2 regions of the Streptomyces sp. NPDC006294 genome follow, and region 1 is predicted to be linked to the other one. Evidence: riboswitches for the same ligand, from Rfam matches in the RefSeq annotation. Region 1 holds a riboswitch; the other holds the start of a gene.
The links. Region 1 has a riboswitch for S-adenosylmethionine ahead of ACFYOP_RS08595 (aminotransferase class V-fold PLP-dependent enzyme). Riboswitches for the same ligand answer to the same signal wherever they lie in the genome.

Region 1 (11,421 bases):
CGCGCACGAGCAGTACAAGCCCGCCGAGATCGGCCCGACGGCCGACGAGAACGGCGTGCGCCGCAAGGTCAAGCGCACCGAGAAGCTGCGCGCCAAGCTCAGCAAGGGTTACTACGGCGAGGCGAACCAGATTCCCAAGCCGACGACCGAGGAGTACCAGGAGATCACCAGCGGCCACGGCCACCACTGATCCCCGACCGACACGTCGCCACAGCGCGGGGCCCCGTCCACTCGATGGACGGGGCCCTTCGCCGTGTCCGCCGCCTGGATAGGGTGGAGCCATCCCCTATCGGCTTGTGGACCCCAGGAGCGGACCATGAACGTTGTGACCCCGGGCGGCGGCGACAGCGTGGCGGCACACTCCTGGCCCAGCGTGCTGAACGCCCTCCTCGACAACCGTGACCAGAGCGCCGACGCCACCGCGTGGGCCATGGACCGGATCCTCAGCGGAGAGGCCACCGACGCCCAGATCGCCGGCTTCGCGGTGGCCCTGCGCGCCAAGGGCGAGACCGTCGAGGAGATCTCCGGTCTGGTGCGGACGATGTACGAGCACGCCAATCTGATCGAGGTGCCCGGCGGATGCGTCGACATCGTCGGCACCGGCGGCGACGGGGCGAAGACCGTCAACATCTCCACCATGTCCGCGATCGTCGTCGCCGGCACGGGCGCCAAGGTCGTCAAGCACGGCAACCGCGCCGCGTCCTCGGCGAGCGGCGCGTCCGACGTCCTGGAAAAGCTCGGCGTCAATCTGGAGCTGACCCCGCAGCGGGTCGCGGAGGTGGCCGAGCAGGCGGGCATCACCTTCTGCTTCGCGGTGAAGTTCCACCCGGCGCTGCGGCACGTCGCCGCCGCCCGCAAGGAGCTCGGCATCCGCACCACGTTCAACTTCCTCGGCCCGCTCACCAATCCGGCACGGGTGGGGGCCCAGGCCACCGGCGTGGCCGACGCCAGGATGGCGCCGATCATGGCCGGAGTGCTGGCGGAGCGCGGCTCGTCCGCGCTGGTCTTCCGCGGTGACGACGGCCTCGACGAGCTCACCACGACGGCCACCTCCCGGGTGTGGGTCGTGCGCGACGGCGCGGTGCGCGAGGAGGCCTTCGACCCGCGGGACATCGGCATCGACCTGGTCCCCGTCGAGGCGCTGCGCGGCGCGGACGCCTCGTACAACGCGGACGTGGCGCGCCGGCTGCTGGCCGGCGAGACCGGGCCCGTGCGGGACGCGGTGCTCCTCAACTCGGCGGCGGCGCTGGCCGCGCTGGAGCCGACGGACGGCACGCTGAACGAGCAGCTGGCGGCCGGGATGGCGCGGGCCGCCCGGTCGGTCGACTCCGGGGACGCCAGGGCGGCGCTGGAGCGCTGGGTGGCGGCCAGCAACGCCTAACGGTTCCGGAAGGGAGCGGTCCGTAGTGCGGACCGCTCCCTTGCGCTGTGGGCGACGTGTGGCAGGATGCGTCCCAAGGTCATGAGTGACAGCGATTACGGCCCCGGCCCGCTGTCCGGCAACCCTCCGTCCGTGGCGGGGTGCCCCGGGTGAAGACCAGGCCGCAGGCAGCGAGGTCTGTGGCAAGCGCGGACCCCCGCGGCGTCGTCGAACGCCGTGTCCCTGGGGTCCTGGTCCTCAAGGGAGCAGTCTCGTGAGCAAGCGAATGCGATAGGGCGTCTCAGCCCCTTCTTCATCACCCTCCGTACGGCGCCGCCGTGCGTCGAGGCACACCCGTATCCGGGTCCCTGAAGCCGATTCGCCGCATCCTGCTGGGAGATACCGCCATGTCCGCGTACCCGAACACCGCCGAGACCGCTGTCGCCGACACCGAGACCGCCGCCGACCCGTCCTTTTGTGCCCCGCTGCCGGTTCTCGGCCGGGACGTCACCGTCCCGCTCGTCACCGGCGGCGAAGTCACCTACGCGGCCCTCGACTACGCGGCCAGCGCCCCGGCGCTCCAGCGTGTCTGGGACGACGTCGCCGCGTACGCCCCCTACTACGGCAGCGTGCACCGCGGCGCCGGATACCTCTCGCAGCTCTCCACCGACCTGTTCGAGAACAGCCGGGTCCAGGTGCACGAGTTCCTCGGCTGCCGCGCGGACGACCAGGTCGTCTTCACCCGCTCCACCACCGACTCGCTGAGTCTGCTCGCCACCGCGCTCCCGGCCGGGTGCGAGGTGTTCGTCTTCGAGACCGAGCACCACGCCTCGCTGCTGCCGTGGCGGCACGCCCGCGTGACGTATCTCGACGCGCCGCGTACGCACGGCGAGGCCGTCCGCACGCTGGAGCACGCACTCGCCGGACGCGACCCGCACGGGCCCGCGCTGGTCTGCGTCACCGGCGCGTCGAACGTCACCGGTGAGCTGTGGCCGGTGCGGGAACTGGCGGCCGCGGCCCACGCCCACGGCGCCCGGATCGTCCTCGACGCCGCCCAACTGGCGCCCCACCACCCGGTGTCGGTCCAGGAGCTGGACGTCGACTGGGTCGCCTTCTCCGGGCACAAGCTGTACGCCCCGTTCGGTTCCGGTGTGCTCGCCGGGCGGTGGGACTGGCTGCGGGAGGCGGAGCCGTACCTCGCGGGCGGCGGCGCCTCGCGCTCGGTGGCGCGGCGGGCCGACGGCGGGGTGGACGTCGAGTGGCACACGAGCGCCGCGCGGCACGAGGCCGGTTCCCCGAACGTGATCGGCGTCTACTCGATCGCCGCCGCCTGCAAGGCGCTCACCGAGGCCGGGTTCGACGCCCTGGTCGCCCGCGAGCAGCGCCTGATCGCGCAGGTCCGGGCAGGACTCGCCGAGGTGCCCGAGGTCAGGGTGCTGTCGCTGTTCGGCGACGACTCCCCCTCGCGTTCCGCTGGGGGGACCCCCACGAGGGTCGGCGTCCTCTCCTTCGTCGTGGCGGGCTGGAACAGCTCGCACTTCGCCGCCGCGCTGTCCGCCGAGTACGGCATCGGCGTACGGGACGGGCTGTTCTGCGCCCACCCGCTGGTGCGCACCCTGCTGGGCGGCGACCCGCAGGACGTCGGCGAGTGCGGCGCGCCGGAGGCGGGGCCGGGGGAGAGGTCCCGGGGCGCCATCCGCGTCAGCTTCGGCGCCGGCACGCCCGACGAGCACGTGGAGCGGTTCGTACGCGCCGTGAGGGAGCTGGTCCGCGACGGCGCGCAGTGGAAGTACCGCACCGAGGACGGGCGCTGCGTGCCCGACCGCGGCTGACCGGGGCCGCGAGACGGGACGAGGGGGTGTTCATCTTCGCACCGTCGCCCGGGGCACTCTTCGAACCCGTGTCCGCCGCGCACCCCGTGCGCGGCGGGCGCAGGGCTCCGGGCTACGCGTCCAGGCCGATGGCGAACGCGGCCTCGAGGTCGTGCTGGGAGTAGGTGCGGAAGGCGACATGGGTGTCGGTGCCCTCGACGCCGGGGATCTTGCTGATGCGGCCCGGGATCACGTCCGCCAGGTCGTCGTGGCGGGCGACGCGCACCATGGCGATCAGGTCGTAGGTGCCGGTGACGGAGAAGACCTCGCTGACGCTGTCCAGCGCCGCGATGGACTCGGCGATCTCGGGGATACGGTCCACGCTGGTCTTGATGAGCACGATCGCGGTGATCATGGCTGGCTTTCTCCCTCGGTCGCTGAAGATGCGTTCACTCTAGTCCCACGCCCGTAGCGGCCCCACGCGTAGACGAAGCCCACCCCGAACCCCACCAGATGCGCCAGGTAGGCCACGCCCGGCCCGCTGCCCGCGCCCCTGGCGGCCAGCCACTGCAGCACGAACCAGAAGATCAGCACCGCCCAGGCGGGGAAGCGCAGCGGCAGGAAGAAGAGGAAGGGGAACAGACTGGTGACCCGGGCCCTCGGGAAGAGGAAGAGGAACGCCCCCAGCACGGCGGAGATCGCCCCGGACGCGCCCACCAGGGTCTGGGCGGAGTCGGCGTTGACCGCCGCGTAGACCAGCAGCGCGAGATAGCCGGCGCACAGGTAGAACAGCAGGAAATGCATCTGCCCCATCCGTTCCTCCGCCATCGCGCCGAAGACGAAGAGGAAGAGCATGTTCCCCAGCAGGTGCAGCCAGCTGCCGTGCACGAACAGCGCGGTGAGCGGAGTGAGCAGGGCGCCCGGGGAGCCGGCCATCAGCTCGGCGGGGATCACGCCCCAGCGTTCGAAGTACGCCGCCTGAGCCGCGAGCAGCCGGTCGCCGGCGCCGTACGAGGGGTTCAGACCCGAGATCGGGCTGATGACGAAGATCGCACAGCACAGCGCGATCAGGCCGTACGTCACCGCGGGTCCCGCCGCCGCGTTCCTTACCGCATCCCGGGCCGTGCCCCACCGACTGATCATGGACAGAGCATGGCGTAGCGGGACCGAACGGTACAGAGCGCCTCGCCGCGACATCGGGTACCTGCGAGGCCGTAGGGTTACAGGCAGTACATCCGCAGTTCGACGGCGCACCGCGGTACCCGCACTCGGCACAAGACATGAGGACGGCACGATGACGACGGTTCCCTCGCCGACCGCTGACACCAGGTGGCGCTGCACGCTCTGCGGCAATCTGACCCGCTTCGACGTCACCCGCTCCTCCAAGGTCGTCGAGTACGTCCATCTGGACCTGGCGGGAGAGCCGAAGGTGGAGGAGCGCGAGGTGGTCAGTGAGACCATCGAGTCGGTCCGCTGCCGGTGGTGCAACGCGGTGGACCAGATCGAGCTGGTGGACAGGCCGGGCGCCGGTTCCTGAAGGAACGGCCCGCACGGGTGGTAGGGGTGAACGGATCGTGGAGCAGCCTGACAACGGCGGCGAGCCGGCCGGTGCGGCCGGTGACGCCGCCGAGGCGCTCGACCGCCCGCTGCCGGAAGGGGTACGGCGACGGGTCGTCGCCCTCGTCTCCGACGCGTTCGGCGGCCTGACGGTAGCCGAACTCCCCGCCCAGCTGCGCCAGTACGCCCGGTTCACCCCGACCCGGCGCGCCAAGTTCGCCGGGAACGCGATGGCCGCCGCGCTGGAGGGGGACTCCCTCTTCCGCCAGCGCATCGGCGAACGGCTCGGCAAGGCGCAGCCCGAGCTGGCCAAGGCCCTCGAGTCCGGATCGCCGCCCGCCGCCGCGGACCCCGTGGACGTCGCGGCGGCCGCCTATGTGCTGCGCCCCCCGGGGTGGGTCAAGATGGTCGCCGCCGCGGGCGAGGAGGTGCAGCGGGCCGACGCCGAGCGGGCCGACGAGGCCGGCCGGCGCGAGCTGGACCGGCTCCGTGAGGAACTGACCGAGGCCCGTGGCCAGATCAGATCGGAGACCGAGCGGCTGCGGGCCGAGCTGGACGGCGCCCGCAGGGAGGGCGAGGCGCTCCACCGCAAGCTGCGCAGCGCCCAGGCCGACGTGAAGCGCGGCGAGGCGGCCCTGCGCCGCAAGGAAGTGGAGCTCGACGCCGTCCGCGCGCAGGCCGCGGCCCAGGTGTCTGCCGCGGAGAGCGAGACGCGGCGGCTCAAGGCGCGGCTGGCGGAGGCCGAGGCGGCGGTGGAGGCGGGCCGCAGGGCCGCCCGCGAGGGCCGCTCCGTCGAGGACATGCGGCTGCGCCTTTTGTTGGACACGGTGCTCGACGCGGCCCAGGGGCTGCGCCGCGAGCTGGCCCTGCCGCCCGCGGGCCTGCACCCGGCCGACATGGTGGACGCCGTGGAGCCGGGGCGCATGTCGCCGAAGGACATCGCGGCGCGGGCGCTCTCCGAGACGGACCCGGCACTGCTCGACCAGCTGCTGGCGCTGCCGCAGGCGCATCTGGTCGTCGACGGCTACAACGTCACCAAGACCGGCTATCCCACGATGCCGCTGGAGAAGCAGCGGCTGCGGCTGCTGGGCGGCCTGTCGATGCTCGCCGCCCGCACCGGGGCCGAGGTCACCTGTGTGTTCGACGGGGCCGAACTGGCCGCGCCGGTACTGCTGGCGCCGCCGCGCGGTGTGCGGGTGCTGTTCTCCAAGCCGGGCGTGACCGCGGACGAACTGATCCGCCAGCTGGTGCGGGCCGAACCGCCCGGCCGGCCCGTGGTGGTCGTCTCCACCGACCGGGAGGTCGCCGACGGCGTCGCGAAGGCGGGCGCCAGGCCGGTCGCGTCCGCTTTGCTGCTGAAGCGGCTTTCGCGCGCCTCGTGACCCCGTCGTAACTCCCGCGGCATATGCCCGATTTGGTAACACCCCAGGTGGGACGTTGTGTCAAGTGTCCATTACTACGGGTGTGATGAGAGTAAAGAATGGTGTTCAGGGGTAAGTATTTTCCGATGGGGATTTGAACTGATCACAAGAAGGTCACTAAGGTCAGGCCTCGAACCTTCGCGCGGTTGATCGCCCATCCGGGGTGACAGCGAAGGAACCGCCGAGTTCGTACAGTTCGACCCTATTTCCCCCGGGGACCCGACGTACGGACGCCGGGGACGCGCCATCCCCCCACTGCCCGGTAGGCGGCTCGAGGAAGAAGGAGCTCGCCTTCGTGGCGTCCCACCGTCGTCCCAAGCAGCCGAGCCGCACCCGTGTGACCGTGCTCACCGCGACCGCCGCAGCGGCCGTGGCCCTGACCTCCCAGACCGCCCAGGCCGACCCGAAGCCGAGCAAGAGCGAGGTCAAGGAGAAGGTCGACAAGCTCTACGAAGAGGCGGAGAAGGCCACCGAGAAGTACAACGGGGCCAAGGAGCAGCAGGAGAAGCTCGACGACCAGATCGACGCGCTTCAGGACAAGGTCGCCCGTGGACAGGACGAGCTCAACACCCTGCGGGACAGCCTGGGTTCGGTCGCGAGCGCGCAGTACCGCACCGGAGGCATAGACCCCTCCGTCCAGCTCTTCCTCTCCGGTGACCCGGACACCTACCTCGACAAGGCCTCCGCGCTGGACCAGCTCGGCGCCAAGCAGACCGAGGCCATCCAGGAGATCCAGTCCAAGCAGCGCACCCTCGCGCAGCAGCGCCAGGAGGCCCAGAGCAAGCTCGGCGACCTCGCGGAGACGCGCAAGACGCTCGGCGAGAAGAAGAAGGAGGTCCAGGGCAAGCTCGCGGAGGCGCGCCAGCTCCTGAACTCCCTCACCGCCGCGGAGCGCGCCGCGCTCGCCGCCGAGGAGAGCCGCGCCAACCGCGCCAGCGCCCGTACGGACCTCGGCCCGGCCGTGCCCGCCTCGCAGCGCGCGTCCGCCGCGTTCGCCGCCGCGCAGTCGCAGATCGGCAAGCCGTACGTCTTCGGCGCCTCCGGCCCGAACTCCTACGACTGCTCCGGCCTCACCTCCTGGGCCTTCGCCCAGGCCGGCGTCTCCATCCCGCGCACCTCGCAGGCGCAGGCCAACGCCGGCACCCGCATCTACTCGCAGAGCCAGCTCAAGCAGGGCGACCTGGTCCTCTTCTACGGCGACCTGCACCACGTCGGCTTCTACGCCGGCAACGGCCAGGTGCTGCACGCCCCGCGCAGCGGCACCGTCGTGCGCTACGAGTCGATCAACAACATGCCCTTCCAGTTCGGCGTGCGTATCTGACGCGCGGTCGGGCCGGGAGGCCGGGCGGATCGTTCGGCGGGGTTCCACACCCGCCCGAACGGGGGAATTCGTCCCTTCCGTACTGACGTGACGCCCCGCCGGTGACCTGTGGTCTCCGGCGGGGCGTCAGTTTGTATGCCCGGTCGGGTCTTTGGTCACCGGGTGTTCACCCGGCTACTCTCTGCCGCGCACCGAACCCCCGGTTTCCCGGAAGTCCTGCGGAAGGGAGCGCGGCACGTGGTTTCCCACCGCCGAACCTCACAACCCGGTCTCACCCGAAGTGCCCGCGGCACCGTCCTGACCGCCGCGGCGGCGACGGCCGCCGCCGCCCTCGGAGCCGGCGCCGCACCGGCCGGCGCAGAGCCGGGCACCGGCCCGGAGGCGACCCGGGCCACGGTCGACCGGCTCTACGAGGAGGCCGAGCGGGCCACGGAGCGGTTCAACGAGGCCGGTGAACGCGTCGAGCACCTCGAGGACGAAGTGGCCCGCGCGCAGGACCGGGCCGCCCGCAGCCAGGAACGCATCAACCGGATGCGCGGAGTGCTCGGTTCGGTGGCCGGCGCGCAGTACCGCTCCGGCGGCGTGGACCCGGCGCTCGCCCTGCTGCTCTCCCAGGACCCCGACGGCTACCTCGAGGCAGCGGCCACGCTGGACCGCGTCGGCGAACGCCACTCCGCCGCGCTGAACGACCTCCACCGCGAGCGGCGCCGGCTCGGCCAGGAACGCGCGGAGGCCTCACGCGACCTCGCCGAACTGGAACGCAGCCGTCGGGCCGTGGCCGGTCACAAGCGCACCGTCGAGCGCAAGCTCGGCGAGGCCCGCCGGCTGCTGAACGCCCTGTCGGCCGGGGAGCGCGACCCGTACGCCCGCTCCTCACGCTCCGGCCGCGACGCCCTCCCCGACCTGTCCGCCCTCGCGGCCGCCTCCCCGCACGCGGCGGCCGCGACGATGGCGGCGCGCGGCGTCGTCGGCCGCCCCTACGTCTGGGGCGCCGGCGGTCCCTCCGGCTTCGACTGCTCCGGCCTCGTCCAGTGGTCCTACGCCCAGGCGGGCGTCGCCCTCCCGCGCACCTCCCAGGCCCAGGCGAACGCGGGCCGCCGCGTGCCGCTGTCCCAGGCCCGGCCGGGGGACATCGTGACGTACCGCGGCGACGCGAGCCATGTGGGCATGTACGTGGGCAACGGGCAGGTCGTGCATGCGCCGTATCCGGGGGCGTCGGTGCGGTACGACCCGGTGGGGATGATGCCGGTGCATGCGGTGACGCGGGTGTAGGAGGCGGCCGCGGGTGCGTGGCGCCTGCGGCGGGCGTCGTCCCCGCCCCTTCCCGAACCGGGGGCTCTCCCCCCTACGCCTGGCGGCGTGGGAGGTGCCCCCACCCACGGCCGCCAGGCCGTAGGGGGAGTTCGAGGCCACCGTGCGAAGCGCGGTACCGGGCCTGGGCGAAGCCCGGCCCGCCCGCCCCGAGGGCGGTACGGGGTCCGGGGCCTGCCCCGCCACGCCGCGGAGCCGCACATCGGTACAGCGGGAAGGGGCGGGGAGGGGAACAGGGCCCGCGCAGCGGTCCGCGGATCCGTCCGGTTACGTACCATCGCAGGATGGCAGGCCACCCGCACAAGCAGCACGCCGCGCACGCGGCCGCCACAGCCACCGCGCTGCTGCTGCTCGCCGGCTGTGCCGCCGCCGACCCGCCCGTCGACCCCACCGTGGAGGAGATCCGGCAGACGCTGGACGCCCGTGCCGACGCGCTGCTCGGACACGACCGCGCCGGGTACCTCGCGTCGCTGGAGCCCGGTGACGAGCGGCTGCGGGCGGCGCAGGGCGAGGAGTTCGACAACCTCGCCGACGTGCCGCTGCGTTCCTGGGAGTACCGGATCACGGGCGTGCGACGGCAGGGTGCGTCGGCCGTCGCGGACGCCGAGGTGCGCTACCGCATCGCCGGCTACGACGCCGCCCCCGTGACCGCCTCGCGCACCCTGGAACTCGCCGAGCGCGGCGGCCACTGGTATGTGACCGCCGACCGGGCGGGCGCCGGTACCCCGCAGCAGTTGTGGCAGCAGGGCGAGGTGGACGTCGTACGCGGCAGCCGCAGCATCGTCCTCGGCGTCGGCCAGGACGCGGCGCGGCTGCGTGAGCTCGCGGCGGCCGCCGACCGCGCCGTGCCCGCCGTCTCGGACGCCTGGCCGTCCAAGTGGCCCGGCCGGGTCGTCGTGCTCGTGCCGGCCACGACGGAGGAGATGGGCAGGCTGCTGGGCACGCCGGGCGCCGGCTACCGGGGCATAGCCGCCGTGACCACCGGCGAGACGAGCCGCGGGGCCGCGGCGCCGGCGGACCGGGTGGTCGTGAACCCGGAGGCGTACGGGCTGCTCGGCACCTTCGGGCAGGGCGTGGTGCTCACCCACGAGGCAACCCACGTGGCGACCCGCGCCCACACCACCGCCGCCACCCCGATGTGGCTGTCGGAGGGCTTCGCGGACTGGGTGGCGTACCGCGGCACGGGCCGTACCGCCGCCGAGGCCGCCCCCGAGATGCTGGAGGCGGTACGGGCGGGGGACGTGCCGGCCGGACTGCCCGGCGACCGGGACTTCACCTTCGGCGGGGACCCGGACACCGTCGCACGGGCCTACGAGGGCGGCCGGCTGGCCTGCGAGATGATCGAGGAGCGCTGGGGCGAGGAGAAGCTCACGGCGTTCTACCGGACCGTCGGCGAGGGGCGGCACCGGGACGGCGCGGTGGAGCGCGCGCTGAGCGAGGAACTCGGCATCACGTCCGCCGGGTTCACCGCGATGTGGCGGGACTATCTGACCGAGGTTCTGGGCTGACGGCTGTCCGCGTCGCCGCGCGGCTCCTGCTGTCCGGCGCCGCCGTGACCGTCTGCCGCCACAGCCGCCGGCACGCGTCGGCCGCCGCGGCCACCAGCAGCCCGTTGCGCACCACGAGCAGCGCGATCCCCAGCGGGTCGCTCGCCACGACGTGCGAGAACCACACCGGGAATTCGAAGAGCGTCACCCCGGTCGCGACCAGGACCAGCACGGCGGGCCGCAGCATCCGGCTCGACCGGTGCACCAGGCACACGGCGGCCAGGCCGACCAGCCACACCATGTACTGAGGGCTGATCACCCGGCTCGTGGTGGTGAACAGCAGTACGGCGGCGAAGGCCGCGTCGCACGGGGTGGCGGCAGTGAACTCCCGCGCCCGCGCCCGCCACACCGCGAGCCAGCCGAGCGCGGCGACGGACAGCGCCAGGGCCAGGCCGCTCACCAGCGGGACGTACGGGCCGAGGAACTCCACCGAGCCGTAGTTCAGCAGCACCTGGCCCTGCCACCCGAAGTGGCGCCAGACATGGAAGACGAGCGAGCCCAGCGACTCGATCTCGGTGCCCCGGCCGCGCTGGAAGGCGAGAAAGGCCAGGGCGCCCGGCAGCGCGGCGGCCAGCGCCAGGGCCACGGCCGTCACCGTGACCGCCGCGGCCGACCAGGACCGGCGGGTCGCCCGGCCGCGGGACGTGCCGAGGAGCACCAGCAGCGGCCACACCTTCAGCAGCGCGCCCAGACCGGCGAGCACGCCCATCACCCGTGGCCGGCCCACTCCGGCGAGAAGCGCGCCGACGGCCACGGCGGTCACCATCAGGTCGTACCGGGCGTACACGGTCGGGCCGAGCAGTGGCACACCCGCCACCCACACCCAGGTGCCGGCGCGTCCCGTTCCCGTACGCAGCAACAGGGCCAGGACCAGCAGGTCGCACAGGAGTGTCAGGAGGACGAACGCGGAGACGTAGCCGAGGCCGGGCAGCAGGCCGGGGGCGAGGATCGCGAGCGCGGCCCCCGGCGGGTACTGCCAGGTGACGTCGTCCAGCGGATAGGTGCCGGTTCGCAGGATCTCGTGCCAGCCCTGGTAGATCACCGAGACATCGGTCGTCACGTCGGGGCCGGGGAAGGCGGCGAACCCCAGGAC
Region 2 (11,421 bases), on a different contig from region 1:
CGTGAGGGGCCCGCATCCCGGTGACCGGGAGGCGAGCCCCTCATGCGTGAGTGCGTCGGTGGCCGAACGCGCCTGGATCAGTTGGATCAGACGGCGAGCTTGACCATGTCAGCCTGCGGACCCTTCTGGCCCTGCGAGATCTCGAATTCGACTCGCTGACCTTCTTCAAGGGTGCGGTATCCGTCCATCTGGATCGCGCTGTAGTGGACGAAAACATCCGCACCACCGTCGACCGCGATGAAGCCGTACCCCTTCTCCGCGTTGAACCACTTGACGGTGCCCTGAGCCATGCCTAACTCCCCTATTACTGGCCCTTGCGCAGGACCGCACTTCGCGGACCCGGGTCATATCTCCACCCCAGCAGGAGGGGTGTGCGTCGGAACGCGTCGACCGCGGCTGAATGTATCTGCCCAACTGCCCTCTGCAACAGGTCAATCGGACGAGAAATCTGGGCAGGACCGAACGGCCGATCCATCCGATTCCATGGAATTCCGGGGCAAGTCGGGCCCGGCAAATGGCGCCTAAGTGGCAATTCGATCACGTACTTTGGCCGCATTCTTGCGGAACTCGGAGCATTCACGAGTAGCCGGCGGAGGGGGCTTCCCAGACTCTACCGCGCTCAACCATGCAGAATTGCCCCCTCCGCTTCTGGGGCGGAGAGGGCAATCAGGTAACTGCGGGTAATTCCCTGGGGAGAGATCAGCCGCCGGCGACCGCGGGGATGATCGACACGCCCGCGCCCTGCGGCGTGGCCGTCTCCAGACCCTGCTCGAACCGGACGTCGTCGTCGTTCACGTACACGTTGACGAACCGGCGCAGCTTGCCCTGGTCGTCCAGGACGCGGGCCGCGATACCGGTGTGGTTCTTCTCGAGGTCCGCGATGACCTCGGCGAGGGTCGCGCCCTCCGCGGTGACCTCGGCCTGGCCGCCCGTGTACGTACGGAGGATGGTGGGGATGCGGACGTTGACGCTCATGTGTGCAGCCTTCCTTGGGTCTCGGGCGGGTCTCAGCGGTCCAGGCCGGCGTCGCGGAACGCGTCCAGGCTCGGGCGGATGACGGCGGTCGCCTGCGAGGTCTCCGCGACCGCGTCGAGGGTCTTGAGGCCGTCGCCGGTGTTGAGCACGACGGTGGTGAGCGACGGGTCGAGGACGCCCGCCTCGATCAGCTTCTTGGCCACACCCACCGTCACGCCGCCCGCCGTCTCGGCGAAGATGCCCTCGGTACGGGCCAGCAGCTTGATCGCGTCGACGATCTGCTCGTCGGTCACGTCCTCCACCGCGCCGCCGGTGCGGCGGGCGATGTCCAGCACGTACGGGCCGTCGGCCGGGTTGCCGATGGCCAGCGACTTGGCGATGGTGTCCGGCTTCTGGGGACGCACCACGTCGTGCCCGGCCTTGAACGCGGCGGAGACCGGCGAGCAGCCCTCCGCCTGGGCGCCGAAGATCTTGTACGGCCTGTCCTCGACGAGACCGAGCTTGATCAGCTCCTGCAGCCCCTTGTCGATCTTCGTGAGCTGCGAGCCCGACGCGATCGGCACGACGAGCTGGTCCGGCAGCCGCCAGCCGAGCTGCTCGCAGATCTCGTACGCCAGGGTCTTGGAGCCCTCCGCGTAGTACGGGCGGAGATTGACGTTGACGAAGCCCCAGCCTTCGCCCAGCGGGTCGCCGATGAGCTCGGAGCAGAAGCGGTTCACGTCGTCGTAGTTGCCCTCGATGCCGACGAGTTCGCCGCCGTACACCGCGGCCATGACGACCTTGCCCTGCTCCAGGTCGTGCGGGATGAACACGCAGGAGCGCAGGCCGGCCCGCGCGGCGGCGGCGCCGACCGCGCCCGCGAGGTTGCCGGTGGAGGAGCAGGACAGGGTGGTGAAGCCGAAGGCGCGGGCGGCCTCGAGGGCCTGGGCGACGACGCGGTCCTTGAAGGAGTGCGTCGGGTTGCCCGAGTCGTCCTTGATGAACAGGCCGCCGGTGACACCCAGTTCACGGGCGAGGTTGTCGGCCTTGACGAGCTGGGTCCAGCCCGGGTTCAGGTTCGGCTTGTCGGCCACGTCGGCGGGGACGGGCAGCAGCGGGGCGTAGCGCCAGATGTTGGCCGGGCCGGCCTCGATCTGCTTCCGCAGCTCTTCGGGGCTGCCGCTCGGCAGGTCGTATGCGACTTCGAGCGGCCCGAAACACTCCGCACACGCGAAAATGGGGCCGAGTTCGAAACGCTGTCCGCATTCCCGGCACGCGAGGGCGGCGGCGGGGCCGAGGTCCACGGAGGTGGACGCGGTGGCGGAGGTGCTGGTGCTGGTGCTTGCGACGGTCTGCGCAGCCATGATGGCGAGGCCCTTTCTCCTCATCTTCCTCGTGACGCATTTCGCCACAAGACGGAATTGGCACCTTCCCCACCGTTGACCTCGCGGTCGGCGGGAGGGTTGCCGGGGCTTCAACGGGCCGTTCCCTCTGCCCCTCTGGATGAGCGGTATGGCTCCGGACGTGCGGTCCGGGCGTTTGTGTGCGTGGACCCCCCGAGATGCGAGGGTCGTTCGCGTTGTTCAAGACTGTAACCGAAGCCCCGGACGGTTGAGATAGTCGTCCGAACCGCGAGATGGATCACAGCCCCCTGTTCACCGCCTGTTCGCCGACTGCCGAGGGAGACCCGAAGTGCTCGATGAGGTGGCCCGCTGGCTGAGCCGGCGTTCCTGGTCCGCGTCCGACCGCTCCCTCGACCGGCTGATATCAGCCAAGGTCAGACGGGGTACGACGGTCAGCGTCGTCCTTCCCGCGCTGAACGAGGAGGCGACGGTCGGGGACATCGTCACGATCATCCGCCGCGAGCTGATGGAGAACGTCCCGCTCGTCGACGAGCTGGTCGTCGTCGACTCCGCGTCCACCGACCGCACGTCCGAGGTCGCCGCGGCCGCGGGGGCCCGGGTGGTCCACCGCGACGCGATCCTGCCCGGCCTGCCCGCCGTGGCCGGCAAGGGCGAGGTGCTGTGGCGGTCGCTCCTGGTGACCGGCGGCGACATCGTCTGCTTCTGCGACTCGGACCTGCGCGACTTCTCGCCGGACTTCGTCTCCGGCATCGTCGGGCCGCTGCTGACCGAGCCGGAGGTCCAGTTCGTCAAGGCGATGTACGACCGCCCCCTCGGCGGCGGCGCCGGGCCCGGCCCCGACGGCGCGCCCGCCCAGGGCGGACGGGTGACCGAGCTCGTGGCCCGGCCGCTGCTCAATCTGCACTGGCCGCAGCTGGCCGGCTTCGTCCAGCCGCTCGGCGGCGAGTACGCGGCGCGGCGCTCGCTGCTGGAGCGCCTCCCGTTCCCGGTCGGCTACGGCGTGGAGCTGGGCCTGCTGGTCGACTCGCTGAACCTGGTCGGCCTCGACGCGCTGGCCCAGGTCGACGTCGGCACCCGCAAGCACCGCCACCAGGACGGGCAGGCGCTCGGCAGGATGGCCGCGACGATCTACCGCACGGCGCAACTGCGGCTCTCCCGGCCGCACTTGGTCCGTCCGTCGATCACCCAGTTCGACCGGGTCGACAACGGCTTCGCACCGCGGACCTACCGGGTGGACACGGAGGAGCGGCCGCCGATGCTCGAGATCAGTGAGTACGCGGCGCGTCGCGCGGCATAAACGGGACCCGGCGGTCATTTTGCCTACATTTCCGATGTATGGGACTCATCGGATTTCTTGCTCCGGCGCGCGGCAGGCACCGCAGGCCCACGCCCTTGGCCGCGCACGACCGGCTGACCCGACTGCTCGGCGTACTCGCCGTCACGACCGCCGCGACCCTCGGCCCGGCGACCCCCGCGGCGGCGCGACAAGTGGAGATGGCCCGCACCGGCGCCACGACGGAGCAGCTCTGGCTCCTGGGCGGCATCGCCCTGAGCCTCACGGCCGCGGGCCTCGTCGCCCTCGCCGCCACCCGCGGCCGCCGGGACCCGTGACACGGCCGGGCGGGGGCCGCGCCGGCTCCCCCGGAGCCGCCGCGGCCCCTGCCCGGAACCGGACGTACGCACGTTTGAGCGGCAGCGGTACGGGCTAGGGTTCGGCACATGGTCTCCGACGCAGCCCAGATCCTCGTCGCGTCCAACCGCGGCCCAGTCTCGTACGCGCTGAACGAGGACGGAGAGCTCGACGCCCGCCGCGGCGGTGGAGGACTCGTCTCCGGCCTGTCGGCCATCGGCTCGAACGCCAGGTCGCTGTGGGTGTGCGCGGCCCTCGGCGACGGTGACCGCGAGGCCGTGCGGCGCGGGGTCGGCGAGCCGGGCGTGCGGATGCTGGACATCCCCGCGGCCGTCCACCACGACGCGTACAACGGCATCGCCAACTCGGTGCTCTGGTTCGTCCACCACATGCTCTACCAGACGCCCCTGGAGCCCGCTTTCGGCCAGGAGTTCCGGCGGCAGTGGGGCGCCTACCGGCTCTACAACCGGGCGTTCGCCGAGGCGCTCGCCGCGGAGGCGGCCGACGACGCGGTGGTGCTGGTGCAGGACTACCACCTGGCGCTGGTGCCGGGAATGCTCCGCGAACTCCGCCCGGATCTGCGGATCGGGCACTTCTCGCACACCCCGTGGGCTCCTCCCGAGTACTTCGCGATGCTCCCGGGCGACGTCGCCGAGGAGCTGATGCTCGGGATGCTCGGCGCGGACCGCCTCGGCTTCCTGACCAAGCGCTGGATGCGGGCCTTCCAGAACTGTGCCACCACCGTGCTGGCCCCGTACGACGGGACGTCGGTGTGGCCGAAGGACAACGAGCCGGCCTTCGAGTTCCGCATGGAGGGCCGCGGCCGCCACCGGACCCGGCTCGGGGTGCACGGGCTCGGGGCCGACGCCGGCTTCCTGCGTGAGCGTGCCGCGCGGCCCGACGTCGAGGAGCACCTGGCCGCCCTGCGGGAGCAGACGGGCGAGGGCCGGCAGACGATCGTCCGCGTCGACCGCACCGAACTGTCCAAGAACATCGTGCGCGGGCTGCTGGCCTTCCGGGAGCTGCTGGAGCAGCGCCCCGAGTGGCGCGAACGCGTCGTGCACATCGCGCTCGCCTACCCCTCCCGCCAGGACCTCGCGGTCTACCGCGAGTACACGTCCGAGGTCTCCCGCGTCGCCGACGAGATCAACGCCCAGTACGGCACGGACGGCTGGACGCCGGTCGTCGTCCATGTGAAGGACGACTTCGCCCGCTCGCTGGCCGCCTACCGGATGGCCGACGTGGTCCTGGTCAACCCGATCAGGGACGGGATGAACCTGGTCGCCAAGGAGGTCCCCGTCGTCACCGACCTCGGCTGCGCCCTGGTCCTGTCACGGGAGGCCGGCGCCCACGAGGAACTCGGCGACGACGCCCTCACCGTCAACCCGTACGACGTCAGCGGCACCGCGGCCGCGCTGCACGAGGCCCTGACGATGTCCGCGGACGAGCGTGCCGAGCGTTCCAAGCGCCTGGCGGCGGCAGCGACCGCGCTGCCGCCGCGGCAGTGGTTCCTCGACCAGCTGACTGCGCTGCGCGAGGACGGCTAGAGGCGCTGCGCCAGGGCCGCCAGGAAACCGGCCAGTTGCGCGGGGCCCGGGAGCAACAGGTCGGCGCGCTCCGCGAGTTCGGTGACCTCGCTGCCGCTGCACACCAGCAGGCCGGCCATCCCGTCGGAGCGGAGCTTGTCGACGGCTGCGTACGCGGCGAGGTCGCCGAGATCGTCCCCCGCGTACAGCACGGTCTCCGCGCCGGTCTCGCGTACGTACTCGGACAGGGCGACGCCCTTGTCCATGCCCGGCGGGCGCAGTTCGAGGACCAGGCGGCCCGGTTCCAGGACCAGGCCGTGCCGGGCGGCGAGCGCGGCCAGGGGGTCGCGCAGCGCGTCGAAGGCGGCCTGCGGGTCCGTGGCGCGGCGGGTGTGGACCGCGACGGCGCGGCCCTTCTCCTCGATCCAGGTGCCCTGCCAGGCGCCGATGCCGTCGAGGAAGCCCGGGAGTTCGGCGCGGGCCGCCGCGACCCCCGGGTCGGGGGCCGGCGCGCGGACGGAACCGGTGACGGCGTCCCAGCGTTCCGCGCCGTAGTGGCCGAGGACGACGAGGTGTTCCAGGCCCGGGACGCCGGCGAAGCCGCCGTAGCGGACGGCGACCCCGGCCGGGCGGCCGGTGAGCACCGCGACCGAGGCGACCTTCGGCGCCAGCGCGGCGAGCGCGGGGACGGCGCGCTCATGGGCGCGCGCCTGCTCGGGGTCGGGCACGATCTCGGCGAGCGTGCCGTCGAAGTCGAGGGCGATCACGGCTCTGCCGGGCCGTTCGAGGAGTGCGGCGAGGCCGTCCCGGCCGGCGGCGGTGGACGGCGTCGGCAGGGAGTCTGCTGCTTCTGCGTACGGGGAGCTGCCCATGCCTCCGACCCTAGCGCCCCTCCCGGCAGGCTTTGCCCGTCGCGCGAACATTGCCGGTCACGCCGCTAGCGGCGACTTCTCCTCGCGTCCCGCACCCGGCGAAGCCGGTTGACCGTGACCGGATCGTGGGCGAGGGCGCGCGGGTCGTCGAGGAGGGCGTTGAGCAGCTGGTAGTAGCGGACGGGGGAGATGTCGAGCTGCTCCCTGATCGCCCGCTCCTTGGCGCCGGGTCCGCGCCAGGACCGCCGCTCCATGGCCAGAACGGCGCGGTCGCGCGCGGACAGCTCCCGGCCGCCGGCCGGCCGGTCGTCCGTCGCCGGGTCGTCGGGTCCCTGGTCCTCGGTCATACGATCCAACATATCGGCGCCTTCTGACGTTCGACCGCCCCCTGTGGACAACGCAGGCGGCGCCTACTCCGCGGCCTCGGCCGCCCTGGCGTCCTGGGAGATCCGGGTCAGTGTGCGGGCGGGGCTGCCGCCCGGCCCCACGGCCTCGCCGATGTTCTTCTTGATGTCCTCGCTGGCCGCGGCCCACGAGGTCTTGCCCACCGGCGGCAGCACGGAGCCGGGCAGCACCTCCAGGAACTCCTTGAGGTCCGCGTGCTCCGCGTCGTCCCTCATCGCCTCCTGGGCGGAGACCGTCACCGGAAGCAGGTCGTTCTGGCCGGCGAACTCCAGGACGTTCCGGTCGGTGAAGAGGTAGTCCAGGAACGTGCCGATCTCCTTGCGGTGGCCGTTCTGCTCGAAGCCCATGATCCAGTCGGCGACGCCCATCGACGCCTCGGCCGGACCCTCCCGGCCGGGCAGCGCCACCGTGCCGACGTCGATGCCGGCCTTCTCCGCGGCCTGGAGCAGCGACGGGTGGCCGTTGACCATGCCGACCTCGCCGCGGGTGAAGGCGGCGAAGGCGTCCTTGCGGTTGAGCTTCGCGGGGGAGACCGGGCCGGTGAGCTCAGCGCCGACCAGGTTCTCCTTCAGCCACTCGAAGGTCTCGATGTTCTGCGGGGAGTCGATGGCGTATCTGCCCAGCTCGTCGGTGTAGCCGCCACCGCCGCTGAGCAGCCACATCATCGTCTCCGCCTGGGCCTCCTCCGGACCGAGCGGCAGGGCGAAGGGGTACTTGACGCCGGTGTTCAGCTTGAGCAGCTCCGCGTCGCTCTTCAGCTCCTCCCAGGTCTTGGGGGCGCCGGTGATCCCGGCGTCCTTGAAGAGCTCCTTGTTGTAGAAGAGCAGCCGGGTGGAGGCGACGAACGGCAGGCCGTACAGGGTGCGCTTCATCTCGCCCGCGTCGGTGAGCGGGGGAAGGAAGTTGGACTGGACGGGTATGGAGAGCATCTGGTCGGCGGAGTACAGCTTGCCCGCCGCCGCGTAGTCGGCGTACGCGCCGATCTGGGCGATGTCGGGGGCCTTTCCGGCCTTGACCATCTCGGCGACCTTGCGGTCCACGTCGTTCCACGACTCGATCTGGACGTCGACGTCGATGCCGGGGTTGTCGGCCTCGAACGCGGCCGTCAGGTCGGCCCAGTACTTCTTGCTGCTCTGGCCACCGGCGACGTCGTAGTCCGCGGCGACCAGCTTGAGGGTGACGCCGTCACCGGAACCGCCGGAGGTGCCGCAGCCCGCCAGCGAGACCGTCATTCCGATTGCGGCGACTGCCGCGGTCAGACCCAAGAAGCGCCGCTGCACAGCTCTTCCCCACCCTCTGCTGCTCGTTTTGTCCGTTTGTTCGCAGTCGGTCCCCCGCGACGTCCTGTGAGATGAGGAGCGATCCTCCCCTATCCGGACCATAAGGTCTACACCACTGCGGTCTCACTTTCACAACGCACGCGACTGCGGTACGGGGCCGGCGCGGGGCGCCGTTGCCGCCGCGACACGACGGCTGCTATGCACGTCGGGTCATGACCGCCGCCCCCCGAGGAGCCTCGCCGCATGTCGCGTACCGCAGCAGAGATAGCCACGCAGCCCGCCTGCTGGCGCCGGGCGGCCGAGGCCGCCGAGGGGTTCGAGGGCCTGCCGGGGCAGGGTGAGCGGGTCGCCGTGACCGGCTGCGGGACGTCGTGGTGCATGGCGCTCGCGTACGCGGCGCTGCGGGAGGGGGCGGGACTCGGCGAGACCGACGCGTTCGCCGCCTCGGAGTTCCCGGCGGGCCGCGCGTACGACCGTGTGGTCGTCATCAGCCGCTCCGGCGCGACGACCGAGGTCCTCGACCTGCTCGCCCGGCGCGGCGGCCGGGTGCCCACGCTCGCGCTGACCGCCGACCCCGCGGCGCCGGTCGTACGGGCGGCGGACGCGGCGGCGGTGCTGGACTGGGCGGACGAGGAGTCCGTCGTCCAGACGCGGTTCGCGACGACGGCCCTCGCGTTCCTGCGGGCGGGGCTCGGGGAGCTGCCCGGCGTCAAGCCGGTCGCGCAGGCGGCGGTGGACGCCGAGCTCGCGCTCACCGAACCGCTGCCGGAGGCCGTGGCCACCGCCGAGCAGTGGACCTTCCTGGGGCAGGGCTGGACCTACGGGCTGGCGCTCGAGGCCGGGCTGAAGATGCGGGAGGCGGCAGGCGCGTGGACGGAGGCGTACCCGGCGATGGAGTACCGCCACGGCCCGATCGCCGTCACCCGCCCGGGGCGCGTCACCTGGGTCCTCGGCGCGCTCCCGGAGGGCCTGGCGGGCGACGTCGCCCGCGCCGGCGGCACGCTCGTGGCCCGGCAGGACGCCGACCCGCTGGCGGACCTGGTGCGCGCACAACGCCTCGCGGTGGCCCTGGCCGAGTCGCAGGCCCTGGACCCGGACCACCCCCGCCATCTCTCGCGCAGCGTGATCATCGGCTGACCGCCGCCCGGCCCTGACGGGCCCGCCCGGACTCCCGTTCGGCACTGATACGGGGGTTCGGCCGAGGCCACTGGTTTGTATGGCGTGGCAACAATCTCGGGCAGTGGACTAGACCTATTCCGGGTTCCCCGCCAGACTGTTCACGTGAGACACGTCATCGCCCTCGATGTGGGCGGCACCGGTATGAAGGCTGCCCTGGTCGGGGCGGACGGCGCGCTGTTGTACGAGGCGCGGCGCGCGACCGGGCGGGAGCGCGGGGCGGACGCCGTCGTCGAGTCGATCCTCGGCTTCGCCGAGGACCTGCGCGCCCACGGGCAGCGCCACTTCGGCACGTCCGCCGAGGCCGCGGGCGTCGCCGTGCCCGGCATCGTCGACGCCGAGCAGGGCCTCGCCGTCTACGCCGCCAACCTCGGCTGGCGCGACGTCCCACTGCGGGACCTGGTGAGCCAGAGGCTCGGCTCCGTCCCCGTGGCCCTCGGACACGACGTCCGCACCGGCGGCCTCGCGGAGGGCCGGATCGGGGCGGGCCGCGGCGCCGACCGGTTCCTGTTCGTGCCGCTGGGCACCGGCATCGCCGGCGCGATCGGCATCGACGGCGCCATCGAGGCCGGCGCCCACGGCTGCGCCGGCGAGATCGGCCACGTCGTCGTCCGCCCCGGCGGCCCCGCCTGCGGCTGCGGCCAGCGCGGCTGCCTCGAGACGCTCGCCTCCGCCGCCGCGGTCACCCGCGCCTGGGCCGCCGCGAGCGGCGACCCGGACGCCGACGCCGCCGACTGCGCCAAGGCCGTCGCGGCCGGCGACAAGAAGGCGACCGCGGTGTGGCAGGAAGCCGTCGACGCGCTCGCCGACGGCCTCGTCATGGCGCTCACCCTCCTGGACCCCCGCACGCTGATCATCGGTGGCGGCCTCGCCGAGGCCGGGGAAACCTTGTTCACACCCCTTCGGGCGGCCGTGGCGGAACGCGTCACGTTCCAGAAGCTGCCCACGATCGTCCCGGCGGCCCTCGGGGACACCGCCGGATGCCTGGGCGCAGGGCTGCTCGCCTGGGATCTACTCGCCACGGAGGTAACCGCCTGATGGCCGCCAGCGCCGCTCGCGCCACGAGCACGGTTCACGCCAGAAGCCCGCACCACCCGAAGAGCACCGTCCTGGCCGGTGCCCGCGTGGTGCTGCCGACGGGGACCGTCGAAGGCGGACGGGTCGTCGTCGAGGGCACGAAGATCGTCACGGCGGCGTCCGCCGACGCGTCCGTGCACGACCTGTCCGGCCACTGGGTCGTCCCCGGCTTCGTCGACCTCCACAACCACGGCGGTGGCGGGGCGTCCTTCACCTCGGGCACCGCGGAGGACGTCCTGCGGGGCGTGCTGACGCACCGGCGGCACGGCACGACGACCCTCGTCGCCTCCACCGTCACCGGCGACATGGACTTCCTCGCCCACCGGGCGGGCTTCCTGTCCGAGCTGGTCGAGCAGGGCGACCTCGCGGGCATCCACTTCGAGGGCCCGTTCATCTCCCCGTGCCGCAAGGGCGCCCACAGCGAGGACCTGCTGCGCGACCCGGAACCGGCGGAGGTCCGCAAGCTGATCGACGCCGCCCGCGGCGCCGCCCGGATGGTCACCCTCGCCACCGAACTGCCCGGCGGCATCGACTCCGTACGGCTGCTGGCCGAACACGGCGTGATCGCCGCGATCGGCCACACGGACGCCACGTACGAGCAGACCCGCGAGGCCATCGAGGCGGGCGCCACGGTCGCCACCCACCTGTTCAACGCGATGCCCGCGCTCGGCCACCGGACCCCCGGGCCGATCGCCGCGCTGCTCGAGGACGAGCGGGTCACGGTCGAGCTGATCAACGACGGTACGCATCTGCACCCCGCCGCCCTGGGGCTGGCCTTCCGCAGCGCGGGCGCCGGCCGGGTCGCGTTCATCACGGACGCCATGGACGCCGCCGGATTCGGCGACGGCCGCTACCAGCTCGGGCCCCTGGAGGTCGAGGTCAAGGAAGGCGTCGCCCGGCTCGTCGAGGGCCACTCGATCGCCGGCTCCACGCTCACCCTGGACACCGCCTTCCGGCGCGCCGTCACCGTCGACCGCCTCCCGGTCGAGGACGTCGTCGCCGCCATCTCGGCCAACCCGGCCAAGCTGCTCGGCGTCTACGACAAGGTCGGCTCGCTGGAGACCGGCAAGGACGCGGACCTCGTCGTCCTCGACGCCGGCTTCGCGCTCAAGGGCGTCATGCGACGCGGCGAATGGG

Region 2: it holds a riboswitch for S-adenosylmethionine, as region 1 does, so the genes downstream of both, thrC (threonine synthase) here and ACFYOP_RS08595 (aminotransferase class V-fold PLP-dependent enzyme) in region 1, are expected to answer to the same signal.

The regions. Positions count from the first base shown of each region.
Region 1 is NZ_JBIAHV010000004.1:156,895-168,315, forward strand. It holds gene ACFYOP_RS08585 (cytochrome bc complex cytochrome b subunit) at 1-190, shown strand, start outside; gene trpD (anthranilate phosphoribosyltransferase) at 317-1,381, shown strand; SAM riboswitch class IV at 1,459-1,576, shown strand; gene ACFYOP_RS08595 (aminotransferase class V-fold PLP-dependent enzyme) at 1,768-3,192, shown strand; gene ACFYOP_RS08600 (Lrp/AsnC family transcriptional regulator) at 3,305-3,586, opposite strand; gene ACFYOP_RS08605 (rhomboid family intramembrane serine protease) at 3,583-4,314, opposite strand; gene ACFYOP_RS08610 (hypothetical protein) at 4,466-4,708, shown strand; gene ACFYOP_RS08615 (NYN domain-containing protein) at 4,746-6,110, shown strand; gene ACFYOP_RS08620 (NlpC/P60 family protein) at 6,445-7,470, shown strand; gene ACFYOP_RS08625 (NlpC/P60 family protein) at 7,708-8,742, shown strand; gene ACFYOP_RS08630 (hypothetical protein) at 9,066-10,289, shown strand; gene ACFYOP_RS08635 (glycosyltransferase family 87 protein) at 10,246-11,421, opposite strand, start outside.
Region 2 is NZ_JBIAHV010000003.1:111,219-122,639, reverse strand. It holds gene ACFYOP_RS06070 (cold-shock protein) at 87-290, opposite strand; gene ACFYOP_RS06065 (MoaD/ThiS family protein) at 700-975, opposite strand; gene thrC (threonine synthase) at 1,008-2,318, opposite strand; SAM riboswitch class I at 2,336-2,464, opposite strand; gene ACFYOP_RS06055 (glucosyl-3-phosphoglycerate synthase) at 2,647-3,615, shown strand; gene ACFYOP_RS06050 (hypothetical protein) at 3,654-3,929, shown strand; gene ACFYOP_RS06045 (trehalose-6-phosphate synthase) at 4,038-5,495, shown strand; gene otsB (trehalose-phosphatase) at 5,492-6,346, opposite strand; gene ACFYOP_RS06035 (DUF3263 domain-containing protein) at 6,412-6,693, opposite strand; gene ACFYOP_RS06030 (extracellular solute-binding protein) at 6,757-7,983, opposite strand; gene ACFYOP_RS06025 (sugar isomerase) at 8,275-9,168, shown strand; gene ACFYOP_RS06020 (ROK family protein) at 9,313-10,245, shown strand; gene nagA (N-acetylglucosamine-6-phosphate deacetylase) at 10,245-11,421, shown strand, end outside.